One region of the Streptomyces sp. NPDC001222 genome, then DNA from elsewhere that is predicted to be linked to it. Evidence: riboswitches for the same ligand, from Rfam matches in the RefSeq annotation. Region 1 holds a riboswitch; the other holds the start of a gene.
The links. A riboswitch is a leader RNA that binds a small molecule or an ion and turns the genes downstream of it on or off. The one in region 1 is predicted to bind cyclic di-AMP.
Positions count from the first base shown of each region.

Region 2: it holds a riboswitch for cyclic di-AMP, as region 1 does, so the genes downstream of both, ACFY2Z_RS18560 (transglycosylase SLT domain-containing protein) here and ACFY2Z_RS05075 (M23 family metallopeptidase) in region 1, are expected to answer to the same signal.

Region 1 covers NZ_JBIAXT010000002.1:447,032-454,309, forward strand. The annotation lists gene ACFY2Z_RS05060 (GNAT family N-acetyltransferase) at 1-380, opposite strand, end outside; gene ACFY2Z_RS05065 (HPr family phosphocarrier protein) at 553-834, shown strand; gene ACFY2Z_RS05070 (GntR family transcriptional regulator) at 1,078-1,773, opposite strand; gene ACFY2Z_RS05075 (M23 family metallopeptidase) at 1,972-2,724, opposite strand; cyclic di-AMP (ydaO/yuaA leader) riboswitch at 2,737-2,949, opposite strand; gene ACFY2Z_RS05080 (M16 family metallopeptidase) at 3,174-4,562, opposite strand; gene ACFY2Z_RS05085 (M16 family metallopeptidase) at 4,559-5,923, opposite strand; gene ACFY2Z_RS05090 (DNA topoisomerase (ATP-hydrolyzing) subunit A) at 6,218-7,278, shown strand, end outside.
Region 2 covers NZ_JBIAXT010000012.1:117,799-125,076, reverse strand. The annotation lists gene ACFY2Z_RS18565 (polyprenyl synthetase family protein) at 1-419, opposite strand, end outside; cyclic di-AMP (ydaO/yuaA leader) riboswitch at 1,244-1,444, shown strand; gene ACFY2Z_RS18560 (transglycosylase SLT domain-containing protein) at 1,449-1,958, shown strand; gene ACFY2Z_RS18555 (HAD family hydrolase) at 2,020-2,886, opposite strand; gene ACFY2Z_RS18550 (FAD-dependent oxidoreductase) at 3,597-4,799, opposite strand; gene ACFY2Z_RS18545 (ATP-grasp domain-containing protein) at 4,884-6,146, opposite strand; gene fahA (fumarylacetoacetase) at 6,370-7,278, shown strand, end outside.

The sequences.
Region 1 (7,278 bases):
ACCCCGCGTCCCTGGTGAGCGTCCTGCACGAGGAAGGCGACCTCGGCCTCGTCGGAGGGCGCGGAGGCGGGCATGCCGTCGGCGCCGATCCGGTCGTAGCGTACGGTGGCGATGAACTCGCCCCCGATCGTGGCCGCGAGTCCCACCCTGTCCACAAAGTCGTGGTGCGTGAAGCGGTGGACGTCCCTGGCGGACAGACGTGGGTACGGCGCGAAGAAGCGGTAGTACTTCGACTCGGCGGAGACCTGCTCGTAGAAGCTGACGAGACGCTCGGCGTCATCAACGGTGATGGGCCTGATGCGTGCGGTACCGCCGTCGCGGAGCACCACGTCGGCCTCCCAGTGGGCGGGGTACTCGTGCCGGTCCGACGCGGTCTGCATGGGCCCCAGAGTACGGCTCGCGTCCGGCGACGGCGCGAGGCAGGCTGGGGGAACCGTGCACGGACCGTCCAGCATGCGGACCGTCCGGGGAGGGGGCTTCCGTCCGGTCCGGGAACGCTTCACCATATGGAAAACTGGTCTAGACAACCCTGAAACCGAAGGGCAGCAACACATGGCTGAGCGCCGCGTCAACGTCGGCTGGGCCGAGGGCCTCCACGCCCGTCCCGCCTCCATCTTCGTCCGGGCGGCAACGGCCTCCGGCGTCCCCGTGACCATCGCCAAGGCCGGCGGCAACCCCGTCAACGCCGCGTCCATGCTGGCGGTTCTGGGCCTGGGCGCCCAGGGCGGCGAGGAGGTCGTCCTGGCCTCCGACGCGGACGGCGCGGACGCCGCACTGGACCGCCTGGCGAAGCTGGTCGCCGAGGGCCTCGAGGAGCTCCCCGAGACCGTCTGACCCTTCGGACCCCCCGGTCACCAAAGCCGCGCCTCCCCAGGGGGCGCGGCTTTCGCCGTCGTGCGGGAGCGGGCACGGTGGACTTCGCGCCCCCGAGGGTGTGCGCGCGAGAAATTCGGCGCGGTCGCGAGAATTGCTCGCGGCACCCGAAAATCACGTACGCCGGAATTATCGGGGCGCATGAGAACCAGGGCAGCCGAAATGGACTTCACGGAATATCCCTCTTTGTATACGGTGCCTGTGTTAATGCCGGGCCCCCGACACGTTTACGGCATGTTGCGAAGTCCTCACACGGTCCGCGCGGTGGCCCGCGCCGGGCGGACGCAGCCGATGCGCGGCGGTCGCGCGCTCGATGTGCAGTGCCGTGATGGCACGCGCCCGTTCGCCGTCGCCGCGCGCGACGGCGTCCACGATGCCGCCGTGCTCGGCCCAGGACTCCACGGGGCTGACCGGCGCCTCGACCGCGTACATCCAGACGATCTTGTGGCGTAGCTGGCCGAGCGTCGAGGTGAGCGCGGGGCTGCCACAGGCCTGCGCCAGGGTCTCGTGGAACCAGCCGTCCAGCGAGCGGAGATCCTCGCTGGGGCCTCTCCTGGCGCGCTCCTGGCCCAGTCTGACCAGGCCGCGCAGCACCTTGAGATGGGCCTCGGTGCGGCGCTGTGCGGCGCGCGCGGCCCCCAGCGGCTCCAGCAGCATCCGCATCTCCAGCAGGTCGGCGGCCTCCTGCTCGGTGGGTTCCGCGACACACGCGCCCGCGTGTCTTCGGGTGACGACGAAGCCCTCGGCCTCCAGGGTGCGCAGGGCCTCGCGGACGGGGACGCGGGAGACGCCGTAGCGGCGCGCGAGGAGTTCCTCGGTGAGCCGGCTGCCGCGCTCGTAGAGACCCGCGACGATGTCGTCACGGATCGCCGTGCATACCGAGTGCGCCGGAATACGCATGCCCGACCACCGCCTTAATCCCCGCGAAACGTCCCCGGTCGACGCGTGTCCAGTCGACTCTATTGCAGCGGGCCGGAATTTCCGACGGCAGGCCGGAATCCATGGATATTTTTTGGACAGACGGGAGTTCGAAACGACGAAGGCCCCGGCCGAGGAGCCGGGGCCATCACGTCAGCGGCGCCTTGGGGCGGCCGACGCTCAGACGTTCACGCCGTGTGACCTGAGGTAGGCGACCGGGTCCATGTCCGAGCCGTACTCCTGGGTGGTGCGCGCCTCGAAGTGGAGGTGCGGCCCGGTCGTGTTGCCAGTGGCCCCGGAGAGGGCGATCTGCTGCCCGGGGGTGACGTGCTGGCCCAGCTGGACGCCGATGGACGAGAGATGGCCGTACTGCGTGTAGGTGCCGTCGTTCATCCTGATGACGATCTGGTTGCCGTACGCGCCGCCCCAGCCGGTCTCCACGACGGTGCCCGAGCCGACCGCGTGGACGGGCGTGCCCGTGGCGGCGTGGAAGTCGATGCCGGTGTGGGCGCCGGAGGACCACAGGGAGCCGCCGGCCTTGTAGCCGGTGGAGACGTACGAGTGGTAGATCGGCGCCACGAACGCGTTCAGGCGCTCGCGCTCGGCCTCGCGGGCGGCGCGGACCTTGGCCTCGTGCTCCTTGCGCGCCTTCTCCGCGGCCTCCCGGCGCGCGGCCTCGGCCGCCTTCTTCTGGTCGGCGGCCTGCTTCTGGGCGGCGGCCTGAGCGCCGATCTTCTCCGCGACCGAGTCGCCGAGGGTGACGGCCTGCATGAGTCCCGTCTCCTCGACGGGGTGCCCGGCGGCGAAGGCCGGGGCTGCCAGGGTGCCGATGGCCCCGGTGGTGGTGAGCGCCGCGACGCCCACCGCGTTCGTGGCCGTACGCTGCATTCGGCTCGGACGGCGGTGCTTCCCGGTGGCGCAGGTGAACGCCATGAAGTGGCTGGTCCTTTCCTTCCCTCTCGCCTACCGGGTTAGCTGACGGGTTCGGAGCAGGAAGGTCTCCTACGGGCTGGCGCCCGATTCACCCCAGGGACTGCGTGGGCCCTTCCCGGCGCGAAGGCGACGAGAGTGGGCCCCTCCGGCCGCGCGGGCGGCGAGAGAAGGTGGGTCCCCGGCTCCCCTGGCTCGCGCCGTACGGGGACTCGGCGATGACTGTCCGGTGCCGCGGGTGCGGCGCACTGCCTGACGGACAGCCCGACAGACGCTAGAAGGGCCCTCCGTCCCCCGGCAAACCGAGCATGGGGTTTGTAGCGCATCCCACAGGGCAGAGGGGCAGCCTCTATGGCAATACGGACAAAACCCAAAGAGCAGGGCCCTGGTGACGGAGGACGTCACCAGGGCCCCTTCGGAGCGTCGCCGTTCCGGACGCGTACGAGGAGCGTCTACTCGGCCCGCACGACGTGCACTTCGCCGATGCCGAGCGCCTTGACGGGCTCCTCGATCTGCGTGGCGTCACCGACCAGGACGGTCACCAGACGGTCCACCGGGAAGGCGTTCACGACGGCGGCCGTGGCCTCGACCGTGCCTGTGGCGGCGAGCCGCTGATAGAGCGTCGACTGGTAGTCGTCCGGCAGATGCTGCTCGACCTGGTCGGCGAGCGTGCTCGCGACGGCCGCCGCGGTCTCGAACTTGAGCGGCGCCACACCCACCAGGTTCTGCACGGCGACATCGCGCTCGGCGTCCGTCAGCCCCTCGGCGGCGAGGGTGCGCAGCACCTTCCAGAGGTCGTCCAGCGCCGGGCCGGTGTTCGGCGTGTCGACGGAGCCGCTGATGGCGAGCATCGCGGCGCCGGTGCCGTCAGGCGCGGAGCGCAGCACCTGGCCGAACGCCCGCACACCGTAGGTGTAGCCCTTCTCCTCCCGCAGGACGCGGTCCAGACGGGAGGTGAGGGTGCCGCCGAGGCAGTACGTGCCGAGCACCTGTGCGGGCCACACCCGGTCGTGGCGGTCCGCGCCGACGCGGCCGATGAGCAGCTGCGTCTGGACGGCCCCGGGGCGGTCCACGATGACCACGCGGCCGTTGTCGTCGGCGGTCACCGGGGGCACGGGGCGCGGCTTGGCGGGCTCCCCCGTCCAGGCCCCGAGGGTGTCGCCGAGGAGCGCGTCGAGGTCGACGCCGGTGAGGTCGCCGACCACGACGGCGGTGGCAGTGGAGGGCCGCACATACCGCTCGTAGAACCGGCGGACGGCGGCCGCGTCGATGGCCTCGACCGTCTCCTCGGTGCCCTGACGCGGTCGCGACATCCGCGAGGTCGCCGGGAACAGCTCCTTGGAGAGCTCCTTGGCGGCGCGGCGGGCCGGGTTGGCCATCTCGTGCGGGATCTCGTCGAGGCGGTTGCGCACCAGGCGCTCGATCTCGCTCTCGTCGAACGCCGGCGCCCTCAGGGCGTCGGCGAGCAGCCCGAGCGCCTTCGGGAGGCGGGAGACGGGCACTTCGAGGGACAGACGCACCCCGGGGTGGTCGGCGTGCGAGTCCAGGGTGGCGCCGCAGCGCTCCAGCTCGGCGGCGAACTCCTCGGCGGAGTGCTTGTCAGTGCCCTCGGAGAAGGCACGCGCCATGATCGTGGCGACGCCGTCGAGGCCGGCCGGCTCGGCGTCCAGGGGCGCGTCGACGAGCACCTCCACGGCGACGACCTGCTGACCGGGGCGGTGGCAGCGCAGCACGGTCAGGCCGTTGTCCAGGGCGCCGCGCTCGGGTGCGGGGAACGCCCAGGGCCGGGCCGTGCCGGGCCGGGGCTGCGGGTGGAAGTCCATGGTCGCGAGCTCGGTCACTTCGCCGACTCCTCGTCGTTGCTGGTGCCTTCGGCGGTGGTGGTCTCGGCGGCGTCGGCCGCGACCGGCTCGTACACGAGCACCGCGCGGTTGTCGGGGCGCAGGCGGGCCTTGGCGATCTCCTGCACCTCCTCGGCGGTGACGTCGAGCACGCGCCGCACGGCGGTCAGGGCGAGCTGCGGGTCGCCGAACAGCACCGCGAACCGGCACAGTTCGTCGGCGCGGCCGGCGACCGTGCCGAGCCGGTCCAGCCATTCGCGCTCCAACTGGGCCTGGGCGCGCTCCATTTCCTCGGCCGTGGGGCCCTGCTCGGCGAACCGGGCCAGCTCCTCGTCGATGGCGGACTCGATGACGGGCACCTCGACGTCACCGGAGGTCTTCACGTCCAGCCATCCCAGGGAGGGCGCTCCGGCCAGCCGGAGGAGCCCGAAGCCGGCGGCGACGGCGGTGCGGTCATGCCGTACCAGCCGGTTGTAGAGCCGGGAGGACTCGCCGCCGCCGAGGATGGTGAGGGCCAGGTCCGCCGCGTCGCACGCGCGCGTGCCGTCGTGCGGCAGCCGGTAGGCGGCCATGAGGGCGCGCGCCGGAACCTCTTCCTCGACGACCTCGCGCAGCTGCTCGCCGATGACGTCGGGCAGCGAGCCGTCGCGCGGCGCGGGCTTGCCGTCGTGGGCCGGGATGGACCCGAAGTACTTCTCGACCCAGGCGAGGGTCTGCTGCGGGTCGATGTCCCCGACGATGGAGAGAACGGCGTTGTTGGGCGCGTAGTACGTGCGGAAGAAGGCGCGGGCGTCCTCCAGGGTGGCCGCGTCCAGGTCCGCCATCGAGCCGATGGGGGTGTGGTGGTACGGGTGGCCCTCGGGGTAGGCGAGCGAGGTCAGCTTCTCGAAGGCGGTGCCGTACGGAACGTTGTCGTAGCGCTGGCGGCGCTCGTTCTTCACGACGTCCCGCTGGTTCTCCATGGACTCGTCGTCGAGGGCGGCGAGCAGGGAGCCCATGCGGTCGGCCTCCAGCCAGAGGGCGAGCTCCAACTGGTGGGCCGGCATGGTCTCGAAGTAGTTCGTGCGCTCGAAGCTCGTCGTGCCGTTCAGCGAGCCGCCGGCGCCCTGCACGAGCTCGAAGTGGCCGTTGCCCGTCACCTGCCCCGAGCCCTGGAACATCAGGTGCTCGAAGAGGTGGGCGAGGCCGGTGCGGCCCTCGACCTCGTGACGCGAGCCGACGTCGTACCAGAGGCACACCGCCGCGACCGGGGTCAGGTGGTCCTCGGAGAGCACCACGCGCAAACCGTTGGCCAGGCGGTGCTCGGTCGCTGTCAGGCCCCCGGAGCCTGCCTCGGCTGTGGCCGTGTGACCCATGGGCATGTACGTCCCTTCGATCGCGGAGTCGCGGAAACCCGCGGTTTCCTGCCGGTCCTGTCACTGTATGCAAGCGTGTGGACCGGTGGCCAAGTTCCCGGGCTGCGTACGCCCAGAGCGAGACCGTGATTACGGGGGGTGGAGGACACCGTACGGTGTTGACGGCCCCAGGACGCGCCCGTTTCCGGGCCGAGGGCTTCGTAGTACGGGTCCTGGTCCGCGTTGTCGGTGCGGCGGTCCACAATGGTCGGCGTCAGATCACGTTCATGCCCAGCACAGACTGTGAAGGAGCCGGCAGCAATGGCCCGCCGCAGCACGAAGACCCCGCCGCCCGACGATGCCTACGAGGAGAAGATCCTCGACATCGACGTCGTCGACGAGATGCAGGGCTCCTTCCTCGAGTACGCCTACTCGGTCATCTACTCCAGGGCCCTGCCGGACGCCCGCGACGGCCTCAAGCCGGTGCACCGGCGCATCGTCTACCAGATGAACGAGATGGGCCTGCGCCCCGAGCGCGGCTATGTGAAGTGCGCCCGTGTCGTGGGCGAGGTCATGGGTAAACTGCACCCGCACGGCGACGCGTCCATCTACGACGCCCTGGTGCGCATGGCCCAGCCCTTCTCGATGCGCGTCCCCCTCGTCGACGGCCACGGCAACTTCGGTTCGCTGGGCAACGACGACCCGCCGGCCGCAATGCGGTACACCGAGTGCCGGATGGCCGAGGCGACGAGCCTGATGACCGAGTCGATCGAAGAGGACACGGTCGACTTCACGCCCAACTACGACGGCCAGGAGCAGGAGCCGGTGGCCCTGCCCGCCGCCTTCCCGAACCTGCTGGTGAACGGCGCCTCGGGCATCGCGGTCGGCATGGCCACCAACATGCCGCCGCACAACCTCGGTGAGGTCATCGCGGCCGCCCGCCATCTGATCCGCCACCCGAACGCGGATCTGGACACCCTGATGAAGCACGTCCCGGGCCCGGACCTGCCGACCGGCGGACGCATCGTCGGCCTCTCGGGCATCCGGGACGCCTACGAGACGGGCCGCGGCACCTTCAGGATCCGCGCCACGGTCTCGGTGGAGGACGTCACCGCGCGCCGCAAGGGCCTGGTCGTCACCGAGCTGCCGTTCACGGTCGGCCCGGAGAAGGTCATCGGCAAGATCAAGGACCTGGTCGGCTCGAAGAAGCTCCAGGGCATCGCCGACGTCAAGGACCTCACCGACCGCGAGCACGGGCTGCGCCTGGTCATCGAGATCAAGAACGGCTTCGTGCCGGAAGCGGTCCTGGAGCAGCTCTACAAGCTGACGCCCATGGAGGAGTCCTTCGGCATCAACAACGTGGCCCTGGTCGACGGCCAGCC
Region 2 (7,278 bases), on a different contig from region 1:
GCCTCCGGACCGAGATCGGCCAGGATGTGCGACGCCCGCGCGAACAGGAAGTCACCCGTGAGGACCGCGACCGAGTTGCCCCAGCGGGTGTTCGCGCTGTCCACCCCGCGCCGCACCTCGGCCTCGTCCATCACATCGTCGTGGTAGAGGGTGGCGAGGTGGGTCAGTTCCACGACCACGGCCGAGGGCACGATCCCGGGCGCGTACGGGTCGCCGAACTGCGCCGCGAGCATCACGAGCAGCGGCCGGAACCGCTTCCCACCCGCACGCACCAAGTGCTGCGCGGCCCCCGTGATGAAGGGCACCTCACTCTTGGTGGCCTCGAGCAGCCCTTCCTCGACAGCCGCCAATCCGGCCTGGACATCGGCTTCCAGAGCCTGGTCCCGCACGCTCAGCCCGAACGGCCCGACGACGGTCACGTGGGGTCTCCTGTCTGCTGACGTCTGCTGACGCTCACACGGTCGGTCTCAAGGACGGTCACTTGGTCGATGACGCCGTTCGTCGACGTGACTTATCAAGTTTGTCGATCTGTCGCCGCCATCACTCAAGTCAGCGTATCCGGTCACGTTTCGATCACCACGAGCGCCCACTGTTCCAGGCCGGGCGGTATCGGATCACGAACGGTATGTTCTTGATCATCTGATACGAACAGACATTCTCTGACATAACTGAAAAGCACCTTTTACGGCATGAATCACCCCATTTACCCCCCGGGCTCGCGGGCGCCGGACACCTCTCCGCTCTCTCCGCACATCACCGCCCCACCTTCCGGGCGCCCCTTTTCGGCCACCGAATGCCCCTGCGACTCCCCCGCACTCCCTGCAACTCCACTACGCCTGCCCGCCCGTGCACGCCGCACGCGCCGACCGGAGACTCGTTCCGCCCGGCGGGGCGAACCCGGAGAACTCCCCTTGCCGGCAGGGAAGTCCAGGCCGCACAAGCGATCCCGGCCCGCCCGGCGAACTCGAGCCGGACCATATGAAGCGTGGCCGCTTTGTCCGAATTAAACGCTTATGTAATGAAATGCCGATGGCAACCGCGGAAGCGGCAGTGAAATAGCTCACGTGCTCGACATGCGCGTCGTCGCGGGCGTGTCGCCAACTCCGGCTTTGCTAATGGCAACTTGAACCCAGCTCAACAATCTGGATCACGGACCTTATTCCCCCATTTCATGGTCAATTCGGAAGGACTGTGACTTGCAGGCTTGTTCCCGACATGTGCTATCGCATACCTTCCCCTCGATCCGAGCGGAACGCCGAATCCTGCCACCGCCCGGAAGCCCTTCGACCCATGACGGCAGGAGCGGGGGACCCAGGTAAGCCGCCGGTCCGGCTACCACACCGGAACGGCTAGGGGTGAAGCCGTGGCCTCGGCATCGAGAACACAGCCGGGCACCTCCCCGCCCGAACCCGACAGCTCACCTCGCAGGCGCAGGAGAGGAACGCGACATGTCCGCTTTCGCACTGCCCGCACGCCGTCGGGACCGTGGCTCCCAGGCCACCCGTCTCACCCGTGCCCTCGCAATCGCGGGGACGGGTGCCGCCCTTCTCGCCCTGCCGGTCATGGGAGCGACCAGCGCTTCCGCCGCGCCCGGCAAGCCGGGGAACGTCACCTCCGTCACCGTCGTGAAGACCCGCGGCACCACCCTCGACAGCTGGATCCGTCAGTCGCTGGACGTCATGGCCCGGCACGGCATCCCCGGCACGTACAACGGCATCTACCGCAACGTGATGCGCGAGTCGTCCGGCAACCCGAGAGCCATCAACCTCTGGGACTCCAACGCCCGTAAGGGGATCCCCTCCAAGGGCCTGCTCCAGATCATCGACCCGACCTTCGCCGCCTACCACGTGCCCGGCACGTCGTTCGATCCCTACGACCCGGTGGCCAACATCACAGCCGCGTGCAACTACGCCGCCCACCGGTACGGCTCGATCGACAACGTCAACAGCGCGTACTAGGAGGCCTGTCGGTCGCCTACCGGTAGGAACCTGACAACCGACCGGTGGGCCCGGCAGCCGATCAGTAGGCCTGGTGACAGCCGGCGGACCCCCGGCCGGCGCTGTCGGCCGGCGGCCGGTGACCGGCGAGGACTCGTTCGAGGACGACGGCGATGCCGTCGTCCTCGTTCGACGTGGTGATCTCGTCCGCCACGGCCTTGAGTTCGGGGTGGGCGTTGGCCATCGCCACCCCGTGCGCGGCCCAGTCGAACATCGGGATGTCATTGGGCATGTCACCGAAGGCGATGGTCTCCGACGGACCCAGCCCCAGATGGCCGGCGGCCAGCGCGAGCCCCGTCGCCTTGGTGATACCGCACGGCTGAAGCTCGACGGTGCCCGGCCCGGACATGGTGACCGTCGCCAAAGAGCCCACCGCCGCGCGGGCCGCCGTCGCCAACTCGTCGTCCGACAGGGCGTGATGGCGCAGCAGCACCTTGCTGATCGGCTCGCACCACAGGTCGTCGCGCCGCTCGACCCGTACCGCGGGCAGGGTGGGATGCGGCATCCGATAGCCGGGTTCGATGAGCGTGAGCCCGTCCACCCCGTCCTGGTCCACGGCCGCGTACACCTGCCCCACCTCGGCCTCGATCTTGCCGAGTGCGGTCTCGGCCAACTCCCGTTCCAGGGTGACGGAGAACAACAGCCGGTTCGTGCCGGCGTCGTAGACCTGCGCGCCCTGCCCGCACACCGCGAGCCCCGTGCTGCCGAGGTCGTCGAGCAGCGGCCGCACCCTGGGCGCCGGGCGCCCTGTCACGACCAGGTGCTGCGCGCCTGCCGCGGAGGCCCGCGCCAGCGCGGCCCTTGACCGGTCGGAGAGCGTGTCGTCGTGACGCAACAGCGTTCCGTCCAGGTCAGTGGCGATGAGTGAATATGCGAGTGGTGCGGCCATGATCAGAGAATACGGATGGAACGCCCCGGCGACTCGCCGCGAACCGGACGACGTCCGGTCTCCCGTGCCCACCGAACTCCCGCAACACGGAACCGGAGTTGCCCGGCGCTGTCCGGAACACGACCACGCTCTGCCCCGGCACGCCCCGTCCCGGTACCGGCCCTGCCCTTCGGCCCCGGGGCCGCACCAAGGGCCCACCCGGCGCGCGGCAGCACCGCGCGCGGCCGGTGCACGCATCGGGCGCTCAGGCGCCCGCGTCCAACAGCCGGCGCCCCAGCGCACGAACGGCCTCCCGGGGTGCGTACGGCCGCACGACGCGGAACGGCGGGTATGACGAACCGGTGCTCCTGGAACCGCCGGTCGCGGGCGACGAGACCGACACCCTGGTGGGCCCTTGAGCGGCAGCGCAGGAGTACGTCTCCCGCGCAGGACTCCCCCGAGGAGCTGGAGGCGCTGTGGCGGCAGACGATGGCGCGTTCGCGCGCGCTGCTCGCCAGGGACCCGGCCGACGGCGGCCTGGGCCGGTCGGGCCGGAGAGGACCCGCCGCTGCGCTCCGGGCGGAGAGCAGCCGGCGGCCGTCCGACCGACCGAGATCGACGAACCGGCCGGCCTCCGACGGACGGACTCACCCCACCGACGGGCTGGGGCGTGGCGATGCCACACCCCAGCCCGTCGTCCGTCGATCCCCGGTCGGCCCCGCCCCGCGCCCTCAGCCGTGCGCCGCCGCCAAGTGTTTCGCCAGCCGGGGAGAGGCGAACTCCGTGCCGCACACGAAGCGCATCACCGGGCCGTACGAGGCCGCCGCGGGCAGGCCGGTGAAGTACAGGCCCGGCACGGAGGACACATAGCCCGCGCCGAGCCTCGGCGTGCCCCGGCTCACCGCCAGTTGCGTGCGCAGCTCGTGGCCCAGGAAGTCCATCGCCGCGATGTCCACGCGGTAGCCGGTGGCGGCGATCACATGGTCCGCGGTGAGTTCCTCCGTACGTCCCGCGTGCGTCCGGATCGTCAGAACCGGGCTGCCGTCCGGCGCGGAGGCGCCGACCACCCTGGCGACCTCACGCACCTGCACCCTGCTCTGGAAGCGGTCGCGCAGCCACCACGCGCCGAGCGGGCCGAGGACCCGGCGCACCAGGTAGTGACGGGTCTGGTCCGGGAGGAACCGGTAGGGCTGCGGGTAGTAGCTCAACGCCCACAGGGACCAGGCACGCCCGAACGGCGATTCGGGACGGAACCTCGGCTGCTCCCAGGGGGGCGCGCCGAAGGCCACCCTGCCCTCGCCCCGTGAGACAACCCGCACCCGGGCGCCCGCCTCCGCCGCGAGCGCGGCCGTCTCCAGGGCGGACTGCCCCGCGCCGATGACCACCAGCTCCTTGCCGGAGAACCGGGTCAGGTCATGGTGCTGGGAGCTGTGGGAGACCGGTCCCGTGGGGGTGGGGCCGTCCACCGCGGCGGCGGCCAGTTCCGGCGGGAGGTGGGCGAGGCCCGACAGGCCGGTGGCCGCCACGACCGCCCGCGCCGCGAACTGCTCGCCCGAGTCCAGCTTCAGGTCGAAACCGCCGCCCGGGCGACGGTCCACGGAGACGACCCTGACCCGCTCCAGCTCGGGCACCAGTTGCTCCTGGAACCACTCGCCGTAGGCGATGAACGCCTCGACCGGGATGATGTCCTCGTCGGTCACCAGCCGGGGTATGCCTGCCGCGTCGCAGTAGTCGACCAGGGTGTGGCCGCTCTGAGGGGCGTCGATGTTCGAGGCGACCGGGGTCGACTTCAGGAGCATGCCCTCGGGCATGTGGTCGCGCCAGCTCACCATGGGCTCACCGAAGACGCGTACCGGGATACCGCGCGCCCTCAGATGGGCGGCGGTGGACAGGCCGAACGGCCCGGCACCGATGACTGCTACCGGTTGAATCACGAAGTCCCTCCCCAGGACGCAACATGCCTACTTCGTGGTGGAGCCGTACGCACCAGGGCGTGCTGGTGCGGTGATTCGTACGCGCTATCGCGTACCGGTGGTGGAACCGCGGCGGTTGGTCCGCCACAGCTGATACAGGTGCTTCGCGCCCGGCCGTACGAAGCGTGCGAGCATCGTGAAGAACGGCCGCGGGTCGTCACCCGCGAACCAGGCCAGCTCCGTGCCGCTGGCGCGGGCCGGCGCGTGCGGCGTGGTGTAGCCGCTGCGCCGGTAGGCCAGCAGGGCCGCCAGGTCGATGTTCTCCACGACGTACCGGTGGCCGGCGCGCTGTTCCCCCTCCGGGACCGTACGGCCGGTCAGGTCGAGGTGCATGGCGCGGACGACGTCCACCCCCGCCTCGTTCTCGAAGAGGCGGAACTGGGCGCCCATGCGTGGGTTGAAGTCGAGCAGTTTGTAACGGCCGTCGCGGCGGTCGAAGCGCAGATCCAGATCGACGATGCCGGTGAAGCCGATCTGCTTGATGAAACGTGCCGCGAGGTCGGCGAGTTCCGGGTTGTCGACGACGTAGGCGTTCGCCGTCATACCCGCGTGCGGCGGCCAGGAGCGGACCTTGACACCGGTGAACAGGGCGAGCGGGGCGGAGTCCTGGCCGAAGTACGCGTGCACGATCCAGTCCTCGGCCTCCTCCCGCGGCAGATACTCCTGGAGGATCACGCCCGGGCGCTCGCCCCACTCGCGGGCCAGCGTGAGCAGCCCCTCAGGAGTGGCGATCCTGGTGGTCCCGTTCACGGCGGGCCGCTCGCGGCGCACGAACGCCTCACGGTTCTTGGCCACGAGCGGGAAGCGGGCCTTCTCGGCGAACCGCACGATGTCGTCGTACGACTGCGGGAAGGCCGCCTGCGGGCTCGGGATGCCGTGTTCCACGCACAGCTCGTGCAGGCCCTGCTTGCTGGCGAGGCGACGCGGAAGTTTGGCATCCACTTTCGGGAAGAGGAAGGGGCCGCCGAGCACGTCCTGATGCTCGGCGATCAGGACGGCGGCCTCCTCGTCGGTGGGAATGAGCACGGTCGGCCGTCCGATACGACGCCCGATGCCCAGCAGGCCCTCCACGAGCTGCTCCGGTTCCTCCGTCCCGGTGGTCGGCCACACGAAGGCGCGCCGCAGATAGCGAGAGACCGCGGCCGGCGTGTAACGGTCCTCGGTGATGGCGTACATCGGTATACCCAGCCGGCCCAGGCTGCGGATGGCACCCACGCCGCCGTGGTGCAGTGGATAGTCGCCGAATTTCACGATGAGCCCGGGCACCTCACGGTCCGCGTCGAACGGCGCGCCGGTGCTCCTGGCCACGGGTCCCCCCACGTGTCCCCCCTACGGACCGGACCCACCCCGTCCGTGTCCCCAAAGGACGCTAAGCCGGAATTGGACGCTCCGACAAGGCCTATTCGGACATTGCGAACTCTTTAGACCCTGCCCAAGGCAGCGAACTCACCCGTAACGTGTGCGACGACCACATGGAACGCACCCCCAAGGCACGACACACCTGACGTGCACGAAAGCGAGGCAGCATCCCATGCCCCCCTTCGACGTCCCCGAGGGCGACCCCTTCGGTCCGCACAACCTCCCCTACGGCGTGTTCTCGTCGGTCGGCTCCGCCGAGCGGAGGGTCGGCGTCCGTCTGGGCGACCACGTGCTCGACGCGGGAGCCGCCGCCGAGGCGCTCGGCTCCCCGTACGCCCCCCTGTTGTCCGGGCCCTCGCTGGGCCCCCTGCTGGCCGCCGGCCGCACCGCCTGGTCGGACGTGCGCCGGGCGCTGACGGCGTGGGTGACGGTGCCCGCGCACCGGGAGGCCATCGAGCCCCTGCTGCTCCCGCTCTCCGAGGTGAACCTGCATCTGCCCTTCGAGGTCGCGGACTACGTCGACTTCTACGCCTCCGAGAACCACGCCCGCAACGTCGGCCAAATCTTCCGCCCGGACGCGGCGGACTCCCTGACCCCCAACTGGAAGCACCTGCCGATCGGCTACCACGGCCGGGCGGGAACCGTCGTGGTGTCCGGCACGGACGTCGTACGCCCCCAGGGACAGCGCAAGGCACCCACCGACCCGGAACCGGTCTTCGGCCCCTCGGTCCGCCTGGACATCGAGGCGGAGGTGGGATTCGTGGTGGGCGTACCGTCGCAGCTCGGCCGACCGGTCCCGCTGTCGGCCTTCCGCGACCATGTGTTCGGGCTCTGCCTCCTCAACGACTGGTCGGCGCGGGACATCCAGGCCTGGGAGTACGTGCCGCTCGGCCCCTTCCTCGGCAAGTCGTTCGCCACGTCCGTCTCTGCCTGGATCACCCCTCTGGACGCCCTGGAGGACGCCCGGGTGGCGCCCCCCGGGCGCACGCACCCGCTGCTGCCGTACCTGGACGACGCGCACGACGAACCCGGCGGCTACGACCTGCGCATCTCCGTCGCGATCAACGGCCATGTGGTCTCC